Regions from separate parts of the Pseudoalteromonas sp. CO342X genome, predicted to be linked through region 1. Evidence: riboswitches for the same ligand, from Rfam matches in the RefSeq annotation. Region 1 holds a riboswitch; the other holds the start of a gene.
The links. Region 1 has a riboswitch for cobalamin ahead of EXT47_RS15985 (TonB-dependent receptor). Riboswitches for the same ligand answer to the same signal wherever they lie in the genome.

Region 1 (7,995 bases):
AGGTGTACCGCCCTTAGAATAAAGCATGTTAACAAGCGTTGGGTGAGGCTTAAGGATTTACCCAACGTGCGTTTTTTGTGGGGGTTGCTTGTTTATCCCCGTTTATTTACTAGGTATTTTGTAGCTGCCTTCCACAGTTAGTATCAAAGCGCATCCATGCGCTCCTCGTTCATTCTTTTGAAACGACGCAATCGAGCGAATCAAGAAAACGTCGCCCTGACATCATACTGAATCCTAAACCAAAAAACTGATAGGAAAGCAACCGACATCCCGCCGGCGCATTGCATATCGGCTTATGTTTCTCAGGTGTGATGAAAGGGGTATTAGCTGCTTATGAAATCTTCTACGGTTTTAGCAGTTAAGCTGCTTGCAAGTATTGCAAAAACTCTCAACGAGCTGTATCCCTAATTCGCTGTGCAAATAGTTTAGTGGGAGGCGGTTTACCCGCCGAGAAGCTAAGCCTATTGTCGCGCTAGCTGCCAGCGCTTGTTCACTTCATCAAATAACTGTTGATTAAACGGTACATCAATATTTTGTTTTGCTGCTAGCTCGCAAATATAGCCGCACATGGCGTCAATTTCTGTGCGCCTGTTATTCGCGATATCCTGATTCATTGAAGAGCGATTGTTTGCAGTTTGCGCCATTACGGTATAAGCAAGCGCGACTAGCTCGCTAAGCGCTAAGGTTACGCCTGTACTTGCGGCCACAAGCTGTACTTCATTCATTAAATTAAGGATTTGGGCTGCGTATTTGGGCTGTCTTAACTGACCATTTGCGACTTGTTCCAATGCACTTAACGGGTTAATGGCAATATTAACCGCCAGCTTTTTCCAAAGCGTTGGCATGATATCAAACGTGGTTTGGGCATTTTTAAATGTGCTAAACAGTTGCGAGAATACGCGCTGGTAGTGGCATTCTGCTGGTGAATTTAACGGCCCAAACCAAGTTGCACCTTGTCCTGTATGGTGCACAGTGTCTGCGACTTTATAGCCCGCAATGGATGTGCTTAAGAAGTAGGCGGATTGTGTTTTTTCAAGCGCTGCTAACTCACCAGACCAATCTACCATGCCATTATGACTAAGGATTAGTGCGCCATTTTTTGAAAGAGCAGGGCGAAGCGCTCGGAGTACTTCGATTACTTGATATGCTTTAACGGGAATGATTAGCGTATCTATACTGCTGGCAGGGAGTTCTGCAAGTGTTTTGGTGCTGCATGGGATGGTTTGTTGAATACTTGCTGTTTGATAGCGATAAGTCGCCGCGCGTTTATTTCGAGTGATCAGCGTAATTTGATGAGATTGACTAAGGTGCTGGGCGAGCAGTAATCCTATCGCCCCTTCACCTAAAATATGTATGTTAGCCATGTTTTCTGTTGCGCCAACTTGCCCAAATATAAAATAAAACAAAATAACTGACCGCACCGGCTAAATCAGCCAAAAAGTCAGCGGTAGATGCTTGGCGATACGGTAATGAATGCTGCATCCACTCAATTCCTGCACCGTACAAGGACAGTAGCACTATGTGTGTCCATACCTTTACTTTAAAAGCATGGTGAGAGATAAACGCAAGCACAAAAAATACACCAAAATGTGCCACTTTATCGATATTTGGGAACAGCTTTGGAGACAAGCTAATTTCCTTTGCGAATAGCACCGTACATATAATTAAAGAGATAATCAAAAGAGCTTTATAAACGCGCCGTGTCACAATACATCCTACTTCTGTATGACTAAGCGAGCAGTATACCATCGAAAACTGTCCATTGGGTGAACATCCTAATACGCTGTTTAAAAACTTAAAGTAACTCAAATTAGGCATAAACTGCTATAATCGAGCCAAAATGACTTTAGGAGAGAAGCATGCCTTCATTTGATATTGTATCTGAAATTGATATGACAGAAGCAAAAAATACCGTAGACAATGCGGTTCGTGAGCTTGATACACGTTTTGATTTTCGTGGCGTAGATGCGTCAATCGAGCTAAGCGGTGAAATGATTAACCTCAAAGCGGAAGCAGAACAGCAAGTTATGCAATTGTTCGATATGTTAGTGGGTAAAGCGGCAAAGCGTGGCCTTGATGTGGCAAGCTTCGAGTTAAAAGACATTGAGCGCTCTGGCAAATACGTTTCACGTAAGGTGGCGTTAAAGCAAGGCATCGACAAAGAGATGGCGAAAAAACTGGTTAAGCTTATTAAAGACTCAAAAGTTAAAGTTCAAGCATCAATTCAAGGCGATACGGTGCGTGTAACGGGTAAAAAGCGTGACGATTTGCAAGAAACGATGCAACTGGTTCGTACCGGTGAGCTTGGCCAACCATTTCAATTCAAAAACTTCCGCGACTAATTACGCTTTACTTCATTCCAAAAGTGCATAGATTGCACTTTTGGATTTCTAGACGTCCATTGACAATCATTCCGAAACCCAAGACAATAGCCTCGCATTTTCAAGGTGCTGTACACAACCTAGTGTGGTTGCTAAGTGTATAGATAATCGGGAAACTGGTGCGAACACAAGGGAACATCTAATTGCGTTAATCAACAATAAATTGAATAAGACAGTTTATTGCACGTGATTAGCTTGGATCGGTTCTATGCCAGCGCTGCCCCCGCAACGGTAGAGTGAACTGCTAATTTGCAGGTTTACTGAGCCCGGAGACCGGCCTTGAAACAGTCACTTTGTGTTCTTGTACGGTGGGTACAAGTTAGGGGAAACCATGTTAAATAAAACTGCTCTAAGCGCGGCGATAGCGACGGCGCTCTCTTTTTCAGCATTTGCTGATCAAAATGTTGAACATATCACTGTTACTGCCAATAAATTTGAACAATCTCTAGAAAGCGCACTGTCTGCCATTACGGTTATAGGTCGTGCTGAAATTGAAAAAAGCAATGTTCAAGATGTCGTATCGCTACTCGATAATGTCGCTGGTATTCAAGCGGTTAGAAACGGTGGCTTCGGCCAAAGTGTGAGTTTATTCCTACGCGGTAATGACGCTAAGCATACGCTAGTGTTAATTGATGGGGTTCGAGTGACGGATGCAAACTCCGGTGACAATTCGCTCACTAATTTACCACTTAATAGCATCGAAAGGATTGAGATCATTCGTGGTGCCAAAGCTGCGATTTATGGCTCAGATGCCATTGCTGGCGTGATTAATATTATTAGTCGCGAAGGGAATAATAATACTATCGCGCTTACGACTGGGAGTAACAATTACTCTAAGACCGAAGCAACGGTAAATTACAAAAAAGACAAGTTTAGCATTGCAGCTAATGCGGGTTACACTCATACCGATGGCTATGATGTGATTGAGAAAGACCCAGAAGCTGCAATCACAAAAAACCATGACCGTGATGGATATTATAACGGTAATGCCGGTTTAAATGTGCAGTATGGTGATGAAGAAAGTGGCATTTTTAGCTTACGTTCACAGTACAGTGAAGGTGAGGGGGAGTATGACTCTTTTGGTAGTGATGCTTACCGTTTCCATAACTACACCAATAAGTTGGCGTGGAAAAGACGTACTGACAAGTTTAGCCAAAGTGCGTCATACAGCTTAGGTAAGGAACAAAACGTTCAAATCGGTAATAGTGCTGACGATAACGCTTATGTCACCAAACGCAGCCAATTTGAATATCAGTCGCAATATAGTTTAACTGAAGCTTTGATCTTCACGGGTAACTTTACCTTTCTAAATGAAGATGTTGGTGATTCTACCGCCTCTTTTTCAGAGCCTGAGCGTGATAACTTATCTTTAGCACTAGGTGGGTTTTACAACGATGAAAATTGGCTGGCAGAGGTTGTACTGAGAACGGATGATTATGATTTTCATGGTCGTGCAAACACCTACACGGTTGCTGTAGGCAAGCAACTCATGGATGGCCTGAGTGTTAAGTTGAATCATGGTACTGCCTTTAGAGCACCTTCTTTATCACAGGCGTTTGTGATTGATAGTCCTTACTATCTGCCTAACCCAAATATTAAGCCGGAAGAAGCCACTAATAACGAAATTATTGTCACATGGAGCGGCGAGAACTTCCGTGTGGAAGCTGCGGTATACGATAACCGTATTACCGATAAAATCGTTTATCAGCAAAATGATAAATGGAAATATGTCCCTTACAATGTTCAGTGCGCTGACTTTGAAGGTGCTGATCTTTCTGTTGAAATTGAAGACAACTTTGGTATCGAGCATACGGTAAATGCGAGCTATGTGAGTGCTAAAGACGCAGATACCGATAAGCAATTACAGCGCAGAGCGAGACGTACCTTAACTTATTCAGTCAGTAAAGAGTGGGAAAATGTTGACGCAACACTGACCTTAGTCCATAGAGGTAATCGTGACGATAAAGTATGGGGAGCTGAAGGTGCATATACAGTGACTTTACCGTCATATACGCTGTTTAACTTAGCTGCTAACTATACGTTTTTCGACGGATTCAAGTTAAATGGCCGAATTGAAAACTTAACCGATAAGCGTTATTTCAATGCCACAGCGGGCGAAGCAAAAGATGGCTCTTTACTGGGCTATAAGCCACTAGGTAGACAAGCCTACGTTGGTGTGAGCTACAGCTTCTAATGCGTTAACTGCTTTTCAATACCTAGAGTGATCCATCATGAGTAATGGATCACTTTTCTTATTTATCATTTAGGGCCTGTTGACCTTTGCTGTTTGATTTTTGTTCTTCTGAGTGTGTTTTTATCGCGACGCTCGACTTGCCGCCTAGTAATCTAGGCAAAAGTTGAGCAACAATGAACAAAGCGCACTCAGGTGAACCCAAAGGGCAGCGCTTGACTGGCATTTCTACTGTGTTATCACCTGACTTACATAGAATAACTATGCTACGCAGGCTCTGCCTTGTATAAATACCAGTCAAACTGCTGCAAAAACAAACTTGAAAGATCAACAGGCCCTAGTTGCATTACATTTGTAACTGGTGTTCTGCCTTACATGTGGTTGATAATAGCTTTGATTTGTATTATTACTACCTTAAGGAAAAGAACATGAAGTCACTATTATTTGGGTTACTCACGCTTGGGATTGTCACATCAGCACAAGCCTCACAGCCTGAAAGCCAGCTTGAACCTCAATTTTCAACACAATCAATGACGGGCGATTTCGCTTGGTTTAACGCGCCATCGCAAACCTGTAGTCGGATCCGCAGCATGATGTACTATCGTCATCCTGGCAACGATCACCTAACGCCTATATCTGTGCCTGTGATTTATACCGGTGGAGAGTGTTGGTCTACTGGCAGGACAACATCTAGCCAAGGTCCAAAGGAAATGTATACGCAGGTTTCAGATATCATTCATCAGCAATTTTCGAATGTGGAACATAACTACAAAGAGTTGACGACCGATATCGTCAACAATATTGCCGCGCAATCTAGTTCAAATAAAGTGAGCCACACGACTAGTCTCTACGGCACGATGCATATGAAAATCGCAGGTAGAGTCGATGCACAAAATAAAGTACCAGTGTTGATCGATGGCTTCGATTTGAAGTCTTACGCTAAGTTTCGTAAGAAGCAGCTTGGAATGAATATTTATATCCATGTCTATATTAACAACGAAAATGTCACCATCAAAGGTAAGTATGATGTACGTACCCAGCAGCTTGAGTTAGATCCTTTAATTTCTAGCTTTAAGCCTGTGGTGACGACAAAAGTAGATCTGCCGTGGATCCTCGATTTGATAGATACCTTGACTCCGGGGATTTTTGACAAGCTTTATACAGAATTTAGCCGTATTGTGATTGATGTGTTTGAATTCTTGGGTGTGGATATGAGCGAAGATATTCCGCAGGTCATTAAACACAACGCCCAGTTAATCAATTCAGGTGTCGTTCCGCTTAAAGGCTTAGATACCTTAAGACCTGGTGATACTGCGAATTTAGAAATGGAAGTAACGCGTGGGCATTTGCGGATTAAAGATGGCCACACTAGTTTTTATGTATTTGCTATACCTATGTTGCCGTAAGGCGTAAGCCGAACGCAATCTATTGCGTTCGGCACACAAGTTTAGTGTTTTAAATTCGCCGCAAAATGGCTTTCAAACTTTGCAATTTTAGGAGCAATCATCACACTGCAATAGCCTTGGTTTGGGTTTTCAGTGTAATAATCTTGGTGATAGTGCTCAGCAGGATAAAATTCAGGCGCTGGGCTAACTTCAGTCACTATTTTTTCACTTAACTGGCTTTGAAGCTGCGCAATACAATCTTGAGTTTGTTGCTGTTGCTGCTGGTCATGATAAAACACCACACTGCGGTACTGAGTACCAATGTCGTTACCTTGGCGATTCAACTGCGTTGGGTCATGCAGGGTAAAAAACATAGTAAGCAAAGTATCAAAGCTGACAATATCGGCATCAAATTGCAGTTGGACTACCTCAGCGTGGCCACTGTCTCCCCGACATATCATTTGATAGGTGGGATTATCTGTGTGGCCACCTGCGTAACCTGACTGCACTGACTCAACGCCATTGACGCGGCGAAATGCCGCATCAATACACCAAAAACAACCACCACCAAAAGTTGCGGTTTGTAAATTTGCCATTATACCTCCTGCTCAGGATGTTGTTTCGACTGCTCCTCAAGACGTTTTGTCGTCTCTTCTGGAGATTGCGTCTTCTTAGCTAGTAAAGTATAGGCGGTTGGGATAACAAACAAGGTTAAAATGGTGGCAACACTGACACCGGCAAAAATCACGACACCGATCACCATGCGGCTTTCGAACCCTGGACCTGTTGCAAACACAAGCGGGATAGAGCTCATCACGGTCGTTAGCGAGGTCATAATAATAGGTCTTAATCGCTGCGCTGCAGCATCAACAATGGCTTGTTCGAAGGCAATGCCTTTGTCACGCAATTGGTTAGCAAATTCCACGATTAAGATCCCGTTTTTGGCGCTAAGGCCAATCAACATGACAATACCAATTTGGCTATAAATGTTGAGCGTGCTGTCGGTGATAAATAACCCATACATCGCACCGACTAAGCCCAGCGGTACGGTGAGCATGATAACCAGTGGATGGACAAAGCTTTCAAACTGTGCGGCTAATACCAAGAACGTAACGGTGAGCGCCAGAATAAACACATAGGTCATCGCTGATGCACCTTCATAAAACAGCTGTGACTCGCCTTTGTAGTCGATGGCGCCATCGATATCATTCTCTTCGGCGGCAACTTTATTTAAAAAGTCGAGCGCTTGCTCCAGTGTATAGTCGCCAGCGAGGTTTGCCGTAATAGTGATTGCGCGCATACGGTTGTAGCGGTTTAATCGAGAAGCTGTGGCTTCTTCTTTTATGGTGATCAAACTGTCTAATGGCACGAGCTCATCGCTACGAGATTTCACATAAATATCAGAAATATTATCTGGGGCAGAGAAGTCGGCTTTGGTGCCTTTTAAGATCACATCGTATTCTTCACCGCGGTCAATAAAGGTGGTAACACGACGTTGTCCCAGCATGGTTTCTAGCGTTTGGCCGATGGCACTTACCGACACGCCTAAATCTGCGGCTTTGGTTTTATCAATGCTTATTAAAAACTGTGGGAAGGTTTCTTTGTAATCGTGATCGAGACGAACCAGTCCTTTATTTTCTCGTGCGCGTTCTAGAATGCGATCGCGCCATGCAGCTAACTCATCGTAGTCGTTACCTTGCAGTACAAACTCAATGGGACGTGAGTTACCGCCGCCGCCAATACCACGGCGCATAATAGCAAAGGCGCGAATATCTGTAACGTCTTGCATTTTACCGCTGATCTCATCCATGACTTCCCAAGTAGAGCGTTTTCGCTCATCCCAGTCTGGCATGCCGATAATAGCAACACCGCCTTGACCACCCCAGCCAGGCACTCGAATAAGCACGCGGCTAAGTTCCTCTGAGTCTACATAAGGAAGCAGTCGCTCTTCAATTTTTGCCATATTTTGCGAGTTGTTTTCGTAGCTTGCCCCTTCTGGACCATTCATCATAACAAAGAAAGTACCGCGGTCTTCTTT
Region 2 (7,995 bases), on a different contig from region 1:
CAAGTACTGCGGTGAGTAAGGAGCTCAATAACAACATACCTATTCGCACTCGTCCTACATTCACGCCAAGCGTGGTGGCACTCTCATCTCCGAGCAACAAGGCGTTGAGTGGCCGACGCATCACTAAAAGCGTGATAAAACTCAGTAGCACGACCAAACATGGAAGCCATAGCCATTGCCAGCTCGCCCTTGCAAACGAGCCTAGATTCCAAAACAAGATTGCACTGATGGCTTGAGGATCACTCCAATAAAGCAACAAGCTGGTAAAGGCACTGAACAGAAAAGAAAGTGCAACGCCCGCCAAGAGCATAGTTTCCACCTGCTGCAGCGCATTGCGATTTGCCACAAATAAAAGTAGCAAGATAGACAGCAAACTTCCGACAAATGCAGCCCCAGACATCATTAGGCTAGACTGTGCACCAAATAGCGCGATAAGCACCACCACACCGAATGAAGCACCTGAAGAAATACCAAATAAATAAGGATCAGCTAGCGGGTTACGCGTAACGGTTTGTAAAATAAGACCTGCTATCGCCAGTCCTGCTCCCGCGCTCATCGCCAGTAACGTCCGTGGCAGACGAAGCTCAACTACCACCCGTTGTTGAAGTACGTTGGGATCGAAATTAATAATCGCTTGTATAACCGTATGCCAAGATAAATCAATCGCACCGATCTTAAGTGCCATCAACATGCTAAAACAGCACAAGCTCAATAGCAGTATCGATATCAATGCGATCCGCTTTGCGGCAATCATAACTGATATCCGTAATGAAAGCGTATATGCGGGATTTCACTATTATTTGGCGGATGACGGACAGTAGAAACCTCTGCGCATACCCCAAAAACTTGGCTTAATAGGCTTTCGGTAATGACTTCAAGTGGCGACCCATCTGCAACAAGCTCACCGTTATTTAATACTAATAAGCGGTCGCACAAGGCGCTAGCCAAATTTAAGTCGTGAAAAGACGCAATGATAGTAACACCAAGCTGTTTGGCCAGCTCCATAATTTGGATTTGATATTTAATGTCCAAATGGCTGGTGGGCTCATCCATTATCAATACTTGAGGCGCTTGCACCATGGCACGTGCGATCATTGCTCTTTGCTTCTCCCCACCAGACAAGGAGCTAAAACATTGCTCCAATTTATGGCTCAATCCAACTTGCTCAATGGCATGTAAGATTGCCTGTTTTTCAGCGGCCGTCGTTGTCGCGAGCAGTGATTTGTTCGGTGTTAGCCCCATCAATACCATATCAAATAATGGCAGAGTAAACTCAGCGGGGATCTCTTGTAGCACTACAGCAACATGTCTCGCGTAGGCTTTACGTCCATAACTAACTAGCGGCTTACCATTGAAAAGTAGCGCCCCAGAACTTGGTGCTGTGTATTGATATAAAGTGCGCAGCAAAGTCGACTTTCCAGCACCATTCGGTCCGAGCAAACCAATAAATTCACCCGAATTAATAGCAAAGCTGAGTGCCTTTAAGATGGCTTTACCACCAAGCTGCACGCTAAGTTTATCGACTTGAAACTGTGGAGTGACTGCCATAGCACCTCTGATTGGGCACGGCAAAGTAGTAGCTTATAGACAAGCGACAACTTTGACTTAAGTCTGCCCGCTTAAGTATATGGATAGGCCTTGGTATCTGACTTATGCAAGAGACAAGGCTCATACACTTACAGTTGCGGGGACAGTTGAGGACTCACACCTCATTCCCAATATCTGCCTATCACGAAATTTGCAACATTATGAAGTCTAGACGTCTAAAATACAACTTTTGGCCAAGCAGTTTGGCAGCTGTCGTAAAACACCTCAACTTTTACTATACCCGCATAAGGAATATCTATCTTCGATTGGTATGCAGTAAGCTCAGGCGATAGGTCAAGAATAAGTGCTACAAGCGCTTTTATTACTCCAGCATGCGCTACGACGGCGGTACACTCTTCACTTGGCGATTCCAAAATGCTGTGCCACCATGTGGCAACCCGATGATGAAAATCATACATAGACTCGCACTCAGGAGGCGTGTGCAGCCAAGGGTTTTGCCAAAAATCGCCAATACTTGGAGATTGGGTTTCTCGCCAAAGCGTATCATAGGACTGTCCATCCCATAATCCAAAATCAAATTCGGCGAGATTTGGCTCCACCTCAACGGGGAGTTGATACTGCTTTGCAAAGGCTGTAGCTGTATTCAGACAGCGCTGCCTTGGAGAGCTAATAATACGCTGCAGGCCACTTAGGCTCGTTAACGATTGCAGCAATTGCTGAACACCAGTACTACTGAGTTCGGGATCTGTCACTCCAAGTAAATGGCCTGATAGGGTCGTTTCACCATGACGAACAAAATATAGCTGCCGCTGCATTTTTACTTAACCTGAGGTTTATTACCCAAAAAGCAAAAACGCAAGCTAAGCTTGCGTTTTCAATTAATATCATTCTACGGTTACAGGATCTGGTTTTCTTTCCACATCTCTTCTTTTGCTAACCGCTTTTTGCGTTTGTCGCATGGATCGTCGCAATCACAAATTTTGTCAATGCCCATTGAGCCCAAACCACCACAGCTACTTGCCATGGATTTCTTTTGTACGATAACGCCTACTGCCATCGCAACAGCGATAAGCATAAGTAAACCGAAAGTAAGGAGGAATAAAGACATTATCTAGCCCCTTTTATTGCTACATTGAATTGAGTGACGACGCGCAAATTATACGCTTTCATGGCGTCACTCACAATTAAATTATGGGGTGTTGTGCAGCTTAATTCAAGTACGGCTGAAAAGCTTCACTCGCGTAACTCTTGATCCCTTCAGGACTTTTATACATCAAATACACGGGGAGTTGATGCTCGGTGGCATATGCCTTTGCACGCTCCGTGCCCATCACAGTCAATGCTGTTGCTAGGCCATCAGCTGTCATCGCAGATGGATGTAGTACCGTTACCGATACCAGCTCATGTTTAACTGGGCGACCCGTTGTTGGGTCAATAAGGTGTGTAAAGGTTTCACCGTCCATTTCATAAAAAATACGGTAGTCACCTGAAGTTGCAATGCCATTTTTGCCAGGCTCTATCACGCGGTGAATTTGGCGTTGACCAACAGGCGCATCGGGTTTCTCGATAGCAATACGCCACTCACCATCCGGTTTCTTGCCAGAAACGCGAAGCTCGCCACCGATTTCAACCATATAGTCATGAATATCATGACTCTCAATCACCTCAGCGACCTTATCTATGCCATAACCTTTAGCGGTTGCAGAGAATGATAATTCAAGCCCCGCAACTGTTTTCGCAAGACCACGCTCATTTAAAATAAGCTTATCAACACCGATACGAGTGCGCATATCGTCTAACTCTGCCTGTGACGGACGCATTGTTGGCCTTTTGTCAGGACCAAACCCCCACAAGTCGATAAGCGGTCCCATCGTAACATCAAGCGTTTTGGTCGACTTTCCAAGGCGGATAGATTCAGCAACTACCAAGCGAAAGTCTTCACTGATAGGCATAACGGTATTTGCGGCTAAACGATTGAACTGATTAATCTCAGAGTCTGGGATATAGGTGGACATAGATTGATTAACAACCTTTAATGCTTGCTCAACCTCATCGTGCAACTGCGCTTGTTCGAGCGGCTTTTCACCGGGGAATACCTTGATGTTGTAAGTCGTGCCCATGGTTTTACCAGTCAGCACGATTTCCTTGGCTTCAGGTTTTGCGTCTTGGCACCCTGTTAAAAAAACGAATAAAAACGAAATAATAAAAAATCTAGATAAAAAAGCGTAACTTGCTTGCATCAGAATTCCCTGAGTTTAGTACCAACGGGTATAAAAAAGCCCTCGAGCAAAGCATTTTGCTGGAGGGCTTATATTCTAACTTAAGTTCATTGTTAGACCGAAACCTAATTAACCACCGAAGTCATCAAGTAGGATGTTTTCGTCTTCAACACCTAAGTCTTTAAGCATGTTAATAACTGCCGCGTTCATCATTGGAGGACCACACATGTAGAACTCACAATCTTCTGGCGCTTCATGGTCTTTAAGATAGTTTTCAAAAAGTACGTTATGAATGAAGCCCGTGTAACCTTCCCAGTTATCCTCTGGTTGAGGATCTGAAAGGGCAACATGCCATTGGAAGTTATCATTTTCTTCAGCTAGACCGTCAAAGTCTTCCACGTAGAACATTTCACGCTTAGAACGTGCACCGTACCAGAAAGACATCTTACGCTTAGAGTTAAGACGCTTAAGCTGATCGAAGATGTGTGAACGCATTGGCGCCATACCAGCACCACCACCAACAAATACCATTTCTGCATCTGTGTCTTTCGCGAAGAATTCACCGAATGGACCAGAAATAGTAACCTTATCACCTTCTTTAAGTGACCAGATGTATGATGACATCTTACCACAAGGTAATGTTAGGTTATTTGGCGGCGGAGTTGCGATACGTACGTTTAGCATGATGATGCCAAACTCTTCTGGGTAGTTAGCCATTGAGTACGCACGGATCGTTTCGTCGTCAACTTTAGACTCTAGCTTAAAGAAACCAAAACGTTCCCAGTCAGCACGATATTCTTCAGGAATATCATAGTCTGCATATTTAACATGGTGAGCTGGTGCTTCAATCTGAATGTAACCACCGGCACGGAAAGGTACAACTTCACCTTCAGGGATGCCTAGTTTTAGCTCCTTGATGAAAGTTGCTTTGTTATCGTTAGAGATAACTGTACATTCCCACTTTTTAACACCGAAGATTGATTCTTCAACTTCGATTTCCATGTCGTTTTTAACGTTAACCTGACACGCTAGACGACAGCCTTCACGTGCTTCACCTTTAGAGATGTGGTCAAGTTCGGTTGGTAGAATATCACCACCACCCTCTTTAATATGTACGCGACACTGACCACATGAGCCACCGCCACCACATGCAGACGATACGAAAATACCCGCGTTTGCAAGTACACCTAGCAGCTTACCGCCAGCAGGAGTCTTGATCGCTTTTTCAGGATCGCCGTTAATATCAATTGTAACGTCACCGCTTGCTACAAGCTTCGATTTCGCTGCAATGATGATAAGCACTAGCATCACAACGATAGCGATGAACATGCTTACGCCTAATACAATAGTTTCCATCGTATAGTTTCCTCGCTACCTTACAGTGAAATACCAGAGAATGACATGAAGCCAAAGCCCATTAGACCTACAGTAACAAAGGTAATACCTAAGCCACGTAAACCATCAGGAACGTCTGCATACTTCATCTTCTCACGAATACCTGCTAACAATACGATAGCAAGTGCCCAGCCCACACCTGAACCTAGACCATAAACTACAGATTCACCGAAGTTTAAGTTACGCTCAACCATGAATGATACCGCACCGAAAATCGCACAGTTAACTGTGATTAGCGGTAGGAAGATACCTAGTGCGTTATATAGCGCAGGGAAGAACTTATCTAACGTCATTTCTAGAATTTGAACTAGCGCTGCGATTACACCGATAAACGTCAAGAAGCGTAGGAAGCTAAGGTCTACTTCTGCAAAACCTAGCCACTCTAATGCACCCGGCGCTAGCACTGCGTGATAAACTAAGTTGTTCACTGGTACAGAGATACCAAGTACTACAACTACCGCAATACCTAGACCTAGCGACGTTGTTACTTTCTTAGATACCGCCAAGAAAGTACACATACCTAAGAAGAAAGATAAAGCTAAGTTTTCAATGAAAACCGCTTTAACGAATAAACTAATATACTGTTCCATCTCTCTCCCCTTATGCCTTCGCTTCTACTTGCTCTTTCTTCCAAGTACGAAGTACCCAAATGAAAGAACCAACAATAAAGAACGAGCTGAATGGCATAACTAGTAGACCCATAGGCTGATACCAACCACCTTCAGAAATAAGTGGAAGGATTTCAACGCCAAACAATGTACCTGCACCAAATAGTTCACGGATAAAGCCAACTGTTAGAAGTACAACAGAGTAACCTAAGCCGTTACCAATACCGTCAAGGAATGACATTGTTGGTGGCGACTTCATTGCATATGCTTCTGCACGACCCATTACGATACAGTTAGTAATGATAAGGCCGATGAACGTTGATAGTTCTTTTGCTGTTGAGTAAACAACGGCTTGAAGCACTTGGTCTACAACGATTACTAAAGATGCAATAATCGTCATTTGGACAATGATACGCACACTTGAAGGAATGTGATTACGGATCATTGAGATAAATAAACTTGAAAACGCAGTAACCAATGTCAACGCAATTGACATGATAAGTGCATTTTTAAGGCTTGAAGTTACCGCTAGTGCAGAACAGATACCCAACACTTGCAGTGCAATTGGGTTGTTCGCAAAAACAGGACCAAACAAGACTTCCTTCATTTCTTTTGCATTAGCCATTAGTTCAATGCTCCTTTACGTACTTTCGCAAGGAATGGACCAAACGCTTTGTCGCTTGTCCAGAAATCAACTGTGTGATCAACACCGTTAGAAGTAAGTGTTGCACCAGATAGACCATCTACCTTGTGTTCGTTACCGCCAGCACTACCTTTAACTACGTCGATAGGAAGCTCTTTACCATCCCAAAGTGCAGTCCACTTAGGATTTTGGATTTCACCACCAAGACCTGGAGTTTCGCTGTGCTTATAAAAGTTGATTGACTTAATCGTCTCACCATCAGCTTCTAGCGCAAGGAAGCCATACATCACACCCCAAAGGCCGTAACCTTGGATTGGTAGAATGATAGTAGACACTTTACCTTGGTCATCTTTTGCGAAATAAACTGGAGAGTTATTCGTGATACGTTGAATACCCGCTTTGTCTTCTGCTTTTGAAAGTTTGTAACTACGTTTGGCATCAAACTTAGTCGCTTCAAAGTCAAAAGATTCCGCTTTAACGTCTTCTACAAACTCACCTGTTTTAAGACTAACTACACGTGATTCGATATTTTGGTTAAAAACTTCAGACACGTTTTTAACTTTATCGTAGCCAGCAACGGCTAAAATGTTACGTTGAATATCTTCGTTTTTGTTTGCTTGCTGCATAGGGCGAAGCTGAACCGAAGCAAAAGATACTACGATTGCACACACTAAACATAAGCCAACAACTACGCCGAGCGTTTTGCCCATTGATTCATTCTTAGTTGACACGTGCCAATCTCCTCTTCACATTAGACTGCACTACGAAGTGGTCGAATAGTGGAGCAAAAAGGTTAGCGAATAGGATTGCCAACATCATGCCCTCTGGATATGCCGGGTTAACAACGCGGATAAGCACAACCATTACACCGATTAGCGCACCGTATAACCACTTACCTTTGTCTGTGAAAGACGCAGATACAGGGTCTGTTGCCATAAAGAACATACCAAATGCGAAACCACCAAGTACTAAGTGCCAATGCCAAGGCATTGCAAACGCAGCATTAGTTTCAGAACCGATTGCATTTAGAACAAATGACATCACAACCATACCGATGAATGTGCCCAGTACAATGCGCCATGATGCAATACGAACATAAATGAGGAACAAACCACCCAATAAAATAGCTAAGGTCGACGTTTCACCAACAGAACCTTGGATAAAGCCATAAAACGCATTAAACCAAAGGTCCATATTGCTGTAATCTAAAGCGCCTGCGCTAGCTTGACCTAGATAAGTTGCACCAGAGAATGAGTCAACAGCAGTCCACACTGTGTCACCAGAGATATCAGCTGGGTATGCGAAGAATAAGAACGCACGACCTGCAAGCGCTGGGTTTAAGAAGTTACGACCTGTACCACCGAAGATCTCTTTCGCAACAACTACACCGAACGTAATACCTAAAGCAGCTTGCCATAACGGAATTGTCGCAGGCAGGATAAGCGCAAATAGAACCGAGGTTACAAAGAAGCCTTCGTTTACTTCGTGCTTACGAACTGACGCGAATAACACTTCCCAGAAGCCACCAACCGCAAACACGGTTGCATAGATAGGCAAGAAGAAGCACGCACCGTAGAACGTT

Region 2: linked by a shared signal. The riboswitch ahead of EXT47_RS03190 (ABC transporter ATP-binding protein) and the one ahead of EXT47_RS15985 (TonB-dependent receptor) in region 1 are both predicted to bind cobalamin.

The regions. Positions count from the first base shown of each region.
Region 1 is NZ_SGPH01000035.1:125,085-133,079, reverse strand. It holds gene thiI (tRNA uracil 4-sulfurtransferase ThiI) at 1-17, shown strand, start outside; gene EXT47_RS16000 (ketopantoate reductase family protein) at 462-1,364, opposite strand; gene EXT47_RS15995 (VanZ family protein) at 1,357-1,707, opposite strand; gene EXT47_RS15990 (YajQ family cyclic di-GMP-binding protein) at 1,860-2,342, shown strand; cobalamin riboswitch at 2,432-2,678, shown strand; gene EXT47_RS15985 (TonB-dependent receptor) at 2,713-4,575, shown strand; gene EXT47_RS15970 (hypothetical protein) at 5,001-5,978, shown strand; gene msrA (peptide-methionine (S)-S-oxide reductase MsrA) at 6,020-6,556, opposite strand; gene EXT47_RS15960 (efflux RND transporter permease subunit) at 6,553-7,995, opposite strand, start outside.
Region 2 is NZ_SGPH01000010.1:258,684-266,678, reverse strand. It holds gene EXT47_RS03195 (iron ABC transporter permease) at 1-754, opposite strand, end outside; gene EXT47_RS03190 (ABC transporter ATP-binding protein) at 751-1,548, opposite strand; cobalamin riboswitch at 1,618-1,763, opposite strand; gene EXT47_RS03185 (histidine phosphatase family protein) at 1,764-2,363, opposite strand; gene nqrM ((Na+)-NQR maturation NqrM) at 2,444-2,656, opposite strand; gene EXT47_RS03175 (FAD:protein FMN transferase) at 2,757-3,788, opposite strand; gene nqrF (NADH:ubiquinone reductase (Na(+)-transporting) subunit F) at 3,897-5,123, opposite strand; gene nqrE (NADH:ubiquinone reductase (Na(+)-transporting) subunit E) at 5,144-5,752, opposite strand; gene EXT47_RS03160 (NADH:ubiquinone reductase (Na(+)-transporting) subunit D) at 5,763-6,395, opposite strand; gene EXT47_RS03155 (Na(+)-translocating NADH-quinone reductase subunit C) at 6,395-7,144, opposite strand; gene EXT47_RS03150 (NADH:ubiquinone reductase (Na(+)-transporting) subunit B) at 7,134-7,995, opposite strand, start outside.